Linked DNA regions of Geminicoccus roseus DSM 18922. The protein of the gene in region 1 binds, or shares a complex with, the protein of each later gene. Links are inferred from orthologs where the notes say so. Each region holds a gene or a part of one and is shown on either strand. Other genes may lie near its edges. The genes, in order: GEMRO_RS0123365 and xseA.

The links.
Region 2: the proteins of GEMRO_RS0123365 (region 1) and xseA are in contact, whole or in part, in a cryo-EM structure (PDB 8TXR), measured with the Escherichia coli proteins. The link is inferred for Geminicoccus roseus DSM 18922 from one-to-one orthologs.

The regions. Positions count from the first base shown.
Region 1 is NZ_KE386572.1:4,731,825-4,735,065, reverse strand. What follows is about bases 1-2,929. They hold GEMRO_RS0123365 (exodeoxyribonuclease VII small subunit), read left to right. Parts: upstream 1-1,308; coding sequence 1,309-1,551; downstream 1,552-2,929. Other genes in these bases: dxs (1-deoxy-D-xylulose-5-phosphate synthase), read left to right, coding at 2,482-2,929; GEMRO_RS0123360 (polyprenyl synthetase family protein), read left to right, coding at 1,564-2,451; GEMRO_RS0123370 (histone deacetylase family protein), read left to right, coding at 353-1,312; thiM (hydroxyethylthiazole kinase), read right to left, coding at 1-161. Outside these bases: more of dxs, read left to right, coding at 2,930-3,241. UniProt on the Escherichia coli protein: Bidirectionally degrades single-stranded DNA into large acid-insoluble oligonucleotides, which are then degraded further into small acid-soluble oligonucleotides.
Region 2 is NZ_KE386572.1:2,747,224-2,750,398, reverse strand. Bases 265-3,127 are described here. They hold xseA (exodeoxyribonuclease VII large subunit), read left to right. Parts: upstream 265-898; coding sequence 899-2,356; downstream 2,357-3,127. Other genes in these bases: mazG (nucleoside triphosphate pyrophosphohydrolase), read left to right, coding at 2,353-3,127; GEMRO_RS0113855 (Uma2 family endonuclease), read right to left, coding at 265-824. Outside these bases: GEMRO_RS0113860 (aspartate-semialdehyde dehydrogenase), read left to right, coding at 1-202; more of GEMRO_RS0113855, read right to left, coding at 246-264; more of mazG, read left to right, coding at 3,128-3,165; GTPase HflX, read right to left, coding at 3,162-3,175. UniProt on the Escherichia coli protein: Bidirectionally degrades single-stranded DNA into large acid-insoluble oligonucleotides, which are then degraded further into small acid-soluble oligonucleotides.

The DNA.
Region 1 (3,241 bases):
TCGACCTCCTCGGCCGCATGGACCATGGCCGGCGAGGCGCCCACGGCCAGCAGGGCGTTGGCGGTCGAGTTCATCACCACGTAGTTCGTGATGTTGTGGACGAGCGGGCGACGCGTCCGGATCGCGTCGAGCACCCGTCCGATCCGGTCGGACGACGTCATTGGCCTCCCTTCGCTGGCATGACCCAGATCAGGTTCGATGGGTTTGATCTCAGTCCGCCATCCTCGGCGAACACCCCGTGGCGGGGTTGAGGATGGGGGCTTCCCGACCGATGTCAACCTCGGGCATGGATCGGCGCTGGGGTTGGCTGGCGCAGGCCCAACCCGATCGTAGCCGAGGGAGCCGTCTCGACGTGAACGTCCTGGTCTTCACCCATGATTCCGCCCGCGGCCACGACACCGGCCCAGGCCATCCCGAGCGCCCGGCGCGCCATGACGCGGTGATAGCGGCGCTCCGGTCGATCGAGGACGCCTGGTTGGTCCGCCGGGAGGCCCCGCCGGCCACGGTCGAGCAGATCCTGCGGGTGCACCGACAGGCCTATGTCGAGGCAACGCTGGCAGCGATGCCGAACGAGGGCCTGGTCCGGCTCGATCCGGACACGGTGGTCTCGCCCGGCAGCCGCGAGGCGGTGCTGCGTGCGGCCGGCGGGGCGGTGGCCGGCGTGGACGCGGTGCTGGCGGGGGAGGCAAGCCGGGCGTTTGCCGCCATGCGCCCGCCCGGCCACCATGCCGAGAGCGACAAGGCGATGGGGTTCTGCCTGTTCGACAGCGTGGCGGTGGGCGCCGCCCATGCCAGGGCTGCGCATGGGATCGGGCGGATCGCGATCGTGGACTTCGACGTCCATCATGGCAACGGCACCCAGGAGATCTTCTGGGACGACCCGCAAACCCTCTATGTCTCGACCCACCAGTGGCCGCTCTATCCCGGCACCGGTGCCGCCTCGGAGCGGGGCGCGCACGGCAACGTCCTGAACGTGCCGCTGCCGCCGGGCACCGACGGGGAGGGCTTCCGCCAGGCGGTGGAGGCGCAGGTGCTGCCGGCGCTGGAGCGGTTCCGGCCGGAACTGCTGTTCATCTCCGCCGGGTTCGACGCGCACCGCGCCGACCCCCTGGCCAATCTCGCTTTGGTGGAGGAGGATTTCGCCTGGATCACCAGCGAACTGGTGGCGGTCGCCGAGCGACATGCGCAGGGGCGGGTGGTCTCGGTGCTCGAAGGCGGCTACGACGTGGACGCGCTCGAGACGAGCGTGGTGGCACATCTTCGGGCGCTGGCCGGCGAAGAGCGCGCCAAGCAGGAGAAAACGGCCCGGTGAGCGACATCGACACCAAAGACATGAGCTTCGAGGCAGCCTTGAGCGAGTTGGAGAAGCTGGTTCAGGAACTGGAGCGGGGCCAGCTCGACCTGGACGAGGCGATCTCGGCCTATGAGCGCGGCACCGCGTTGAAGGAACTGTGCCGGCAGAAGCTGGCGGACGCGCAGATGCGGGTCGAGAAGCTGTCGGTGAACGCCGCGGGCGAGCCGCGGGTCGAACCCTTCGATCCTGCGCGCTGATCGGCGGCCGCCTTGTTCAAGCCATTCCTGGAAGAGACCGCCAAGATCGTCGAGGCCGAGATCGACCGGCTGCTGGGCGACCCGGCCCAGCATGCCGCACCCAGGCTCGCCGAGGCGATGCGCTATGCGGCGCTGGGAGGCGGCAAGCGGCTGCGGGCAGCGCTGGTGCGGGCGGTGGCGCAGACCCTGGCCGCCGATCCCAAGGCGCTGAGCTGGGAAACCACCGCTGCCTCGGCCGAGGTGCTGCATGCCTACTCGCTGATCCACGACGACCTGCCGGCCATGGACGACGCCTCGCTGCGCCGCGGCCGACCGACCTGCCACTTGGCCTTCGACCAGGCCACCGCCATCCTGGCGGGCGACGCCCTGCAGGCGGCGGCGTTCGGCTGGATCGCCGGCGACCCCTATCTGAGCGCGGAGGCGAAGGTGGCGCTGGTGGCGGGGCTGGCCCAGGCAGCCGGTCTGGCCGGCATGTGCGGCGGGCAGATGCTCGACCTGGAGGGCGAACAAACGCCGCCGGACCTGGCGGGCCTGGAGCGGATGGAGCAGCTGAAGACCGGTGCGATGATCGCGTTCTCGGCCGATGCCGGTGCGGTCATCGCCGGCGCGTCCCCGGAACTGCGCGAGCATGTCGCGGGCTGGGCGCGCTGCCTGGGCCTGGCGTTCCAGATCACCGACGACCTCCTGGACGTCGAGGGCGACAAGGCGCTCACCGGCAAGGATGCCGGGCTGGATGCCGCCCGCGGCAAGACTACCTTCGTAAGCCTGACCAGTGCCGAAGCCGCGCGTGAACGGCTAGAGGCGCTGGGCGAGGCGGCACGTGCCCACCTGGACAGCCTGCCGGGCGACGTCACGCTGCTCCACGCCCTTTTCCACCACGTCGTCACGCGCGATCGCTGAACCCAGCGCACGTCCTGGAGCCGACGGTATATGGCCGACACCCACTTGCTCGACAGAATCAACACGCCGGATGAACTGCGCCGGCTGCCCAAGTCGCAGATGCGCCAGATCGCCGACGAGCTGCGCACCGAGACGATCGACGCCGTCTCGGTGACCGGCGGCCACCTGGGGGCCGGCCTCGGTGTGGTCGAGCTGACGGTGGCGCTGCACTACGTGTTCGAGACCCCGCGCGACATCGTCATCTGGGACGTCGGCCACCAGGCCTACCCGCACAAGATCCTGACCGGGCGGCGCGACCGGATCCGCACCCTGCGCAAGCCGGACGGCCTGTCCGGCTTCACCCGGCGCAGCGAGAGCCCCTACGACCCGTTCGGCGCGGCGCACAGCTCGACCTCGATCTCCGCGGGCCTGGGCTTTGCCGAGGCGATCCGGCTGAACGAGCAGGACCGCAACGTGGTGGCGGTGATCGGCGACGGCGCGTTCTCGGCGGGCATGGCCTACGAGGCCATGAACAATGCCGGGATCTCCAAGAGCCGGCTGATCGTGATCCTGAACGACAACGACATGTCGATCGCGCCGCCCACCGGGGCGATGAGCGGCTACCTGTCCAGGGTCCTGGCCAGCCATGAGTTCCGCGAGCTGCGCGATGTCGCGAAAAGGGTGGTCAAGCGCCTGCCCAGGCCCCTGCAGACCGCGGCGCGCCGGGCGGACGAGTATGCCCGCGGCATGGCGACCGGCGGCACGCTGTTCGAGGAGCTGGGCTTCTACTATGTCGGCCCGGTCGACGGCC
Region 2 (3,175 bases), 2.0 Mb from region 1 along the record:
CCTGGATGACCCGGACGACTACCAGTACGCGACGCCCAAGGACGTGGTCGGCGAGTACGCCACCTTCGTGTCGCGCCTGCGCATGGACGACACCGTCCCTTATGGCCTGAACATGTGGGTGGTCTCGGACAACCTGCGCAAGGGGGCGGCGCTGAACGCCGTCCAGATCGCCGAGACCCTGGTCGAGGACGGCCTGGTCTGATCCAGGCCGGCCTCGAGCGCGGCGGAGCTCTATGCCGCCGCGCTCAGGCCTCCTCGTCGTCGAAGCGTGCGCCGGCATAAAGCTCCGCCAGCGGCACCCGTCCCTCCAGCACCCGGCTCTCGAAGCTGTCCTCGCCGGTGACCGGCAGGGCGACCACCCAGTCCTGCCCGTGCCGCTGCCAGCGCTGCACCCAGCGCCGGCCGGCATCCACCAGCCAGATCTCCTCCACGCCCGCGATCTGCTGGTAGGCCGGCACCTTGGCGCGAAAATCGTTCGCCGCCGTGGACGGCGACAGGATCTCCACGATGATGGCGGCCTGGTGCATGAGGCCGCGCCGGTCGGGGGCCGTGCAGGCGAAGATCACGTCCGGGACCAGGTAGGTCGCGTCCCTCTCCGAGATCACCAGCCCGGCGCCCTGGTACGCCAGGCAACGGTCGGGATCGGACGACCGGCGGTCCATGACGTTGCCGACATTCTGCGCGATCCGCGCATGCCGCCCGTGCGGCATCGCCATGGCGACCAGCCGTCCCTGGTAGAGTTCGTAGCGGGCGTCCGGCTCGCCCTCGAACGCCATGAACTCCTCGAAGCTCATCCTCGGCAGATCATTCGAAGCCGGCGCCATCGCACCTCTCCTTGCCGCTCCGTCCATGGCACGGGCTGACGGGAACGTTTGGGGCTGCTAGCAAGCCAGGACCCATGGCGACCAACCTCACCGAATACACCGTCTCCGAGATCAGCGGCGCGCTCAAGCGTACCGTCGAGGACACGTTCGGCCTGATCCGGGTCAAGGGCGAGATCTCCGGCTTCAAGCGGGCCGCCTCGGGCCATGCCTATTTCGGCCTGAAGGACCAGCAGTCCCGGCTGGACGCTGTCGCTTGGCGCGGCTCGGTGCAGCGCTGGCGCTTCGCCCCGGAGGACGGGCTGGAGGTGGTGGCCACCGGCCGGCTCACCACCTATCCGGGCCGCTCCACCTACCAGATGGTGGTGGAGCAGATGGAGCCGGCTGGTGCTGGCGCCATCATGGCGATGCTGGAGGAGCGCCGCCGCCGGCTGGCCGCCGAGGGCCTGTTCGAGGCGGCGCGCAAGCGCCCGCTGCCGTTCCTGCCCCGCGTCATCGGCGTGGTGACCTCGCCCACCGGCGCGGTGATCCGCGACATCCTGCACCGCCTGGGCGACCGCTTCCCGCGCCGGGTCCTGCTCTGGCCGGTGCTGGTCCAGGGCGAGCAGGCGGCCGAGCAGATCACCGCCGCGATCCAGGGCTTTTCCGCCATGCAGCCCGGCGGCCCGGTGCCGCGCCCCGACCTCCTGATCGTGGCGCGCGGCGGCGGCTCGATCGAGGACCTGATGCCGTTCAACGAGGAGATGGTGGTCCGCGCGATCGCCGCCTGCTCGATCCCGACGATCTGCGCGGTCGGCCACGAGACCGACACCTCGCTGGCCGATCATGCCGCCGACCGGCGGGCCCCCACCCCCACCGCCGCCGCCGAGATGGCGGTGCCGGTACGCCTGGAGCTGATCGAGCGGGTTTCCGTGCTGGAGGGACGCAGCCGCTCGGCCGCGGTCACGCAGCTGAACCGGCGGCGCACCGAGTTGGAGCGCTCGGCGCGCGGCCTGCCCGACCCGCGCATGCTGCTGAACCTGGCGACGCAGCGCCTGGACGACCTGTCCGAGCGGCTGCGCCTGCGCAGCCCGCAGGACGTGCTGCGCAGCAAGACCGAGCGGCTGGACATGCTGAACCGCCGCATGGCCGAGCTGGTTGGCGGGCTGGTGAAGACCGAGCAGCGCCACCTGGAACGCACGGCTGCCCGGCTGGTGCCGGCCCACATCCTGGCGCTGATCGCCCGGGCCACGCCGATGCTGGAGGACCGGGGCCAGCGGCTTGCCGCTGCGGCACGCCGTCAGATCGAGCGGGACCACGCCCGCCTGGAGGCGCAGGGCAAGCTCCTGGACAGCCTGGGCTATCGGCAGGTCCTGGAGCGCGGCTATGCCCTGGTCCGCTCGGCCGCCACGGGCCAGGTGGTCAGCGACGTGGAGACGGCGCGCCGGGAGGGCAGGCTGTCGCTGGTCTTCCACGACGGCGAGCTGGCCGTCGGCACCGGCAGCCGCCCCAGGCGGGGCGACGCGCCCGAACCCGTGCAGGGGACCTTGCTGTGAGCGTACCGGTCCCCGACGACGAGCGGCCGATCGACCGGCTTCTGGCGGTCATGCGGATCCTGCGCGACCCGGTGGTTGGCTGCCCCTGGGACCAGAAGCAGACCTTTCAGACGATCGCACCCTTCACGATCGAGGAAGCCTACGAGGTCCGCGACGCCCTGGAGCGGGGCGACCTGGACGATTTCAGGAACGAGCTGGGCGACCTCCTGCTGCAGGTCGTCTACCAGGCGCAGATCGGCCAGGAGCAGGGCCTGTTCGATTTCGACGCGGTCGCCTCGGGCATCGTCGACAAGATGGTCCGGCGCCATCCGCATGTCTTCGAGGGCCAGGCCCTTCCCGAAGGAGGCGAGCGCCGCCTGTGGGAGGACCTGAAGGCCGCCGAGCGCGCCGCCAAGGGCCTGCCCTCCGCGCCGGCCAGCATCCTCGACGACATCCCGGTGGGGTTCCCCGCCCTGGTAAGGGCCGAGAAGCTGCAGAAGCGGGCGGCGCGGGTCGGCTTCGACTGGGGGGCGCTGGCGCCGGTGGTCGCCAAGATCCGCGAGGAACTGGCCGAGGTCGAGGAAGCGGCCGATCCCGCCCATCAGGCCGAGGAAATCGGCGACCTCCTGTTCGCGGTGGCCAACCTCGCCCGACACCTCAAGGTCGATCCCGAGGAGGCGCTGCGCGGCACCAACGCCAAGTTCGAGCGCCGCTTCCGCGCAGTGGAGGCGGCCGCCCGGGCAGCCGGCCGCGACCCGGCCGACTGCACGCTGGACGAGCTGGATGCCTGGTGGGACGAGGCCAAGCTCGCCGAGCGCGCAAAGGCCTAGCCCGGCGGGG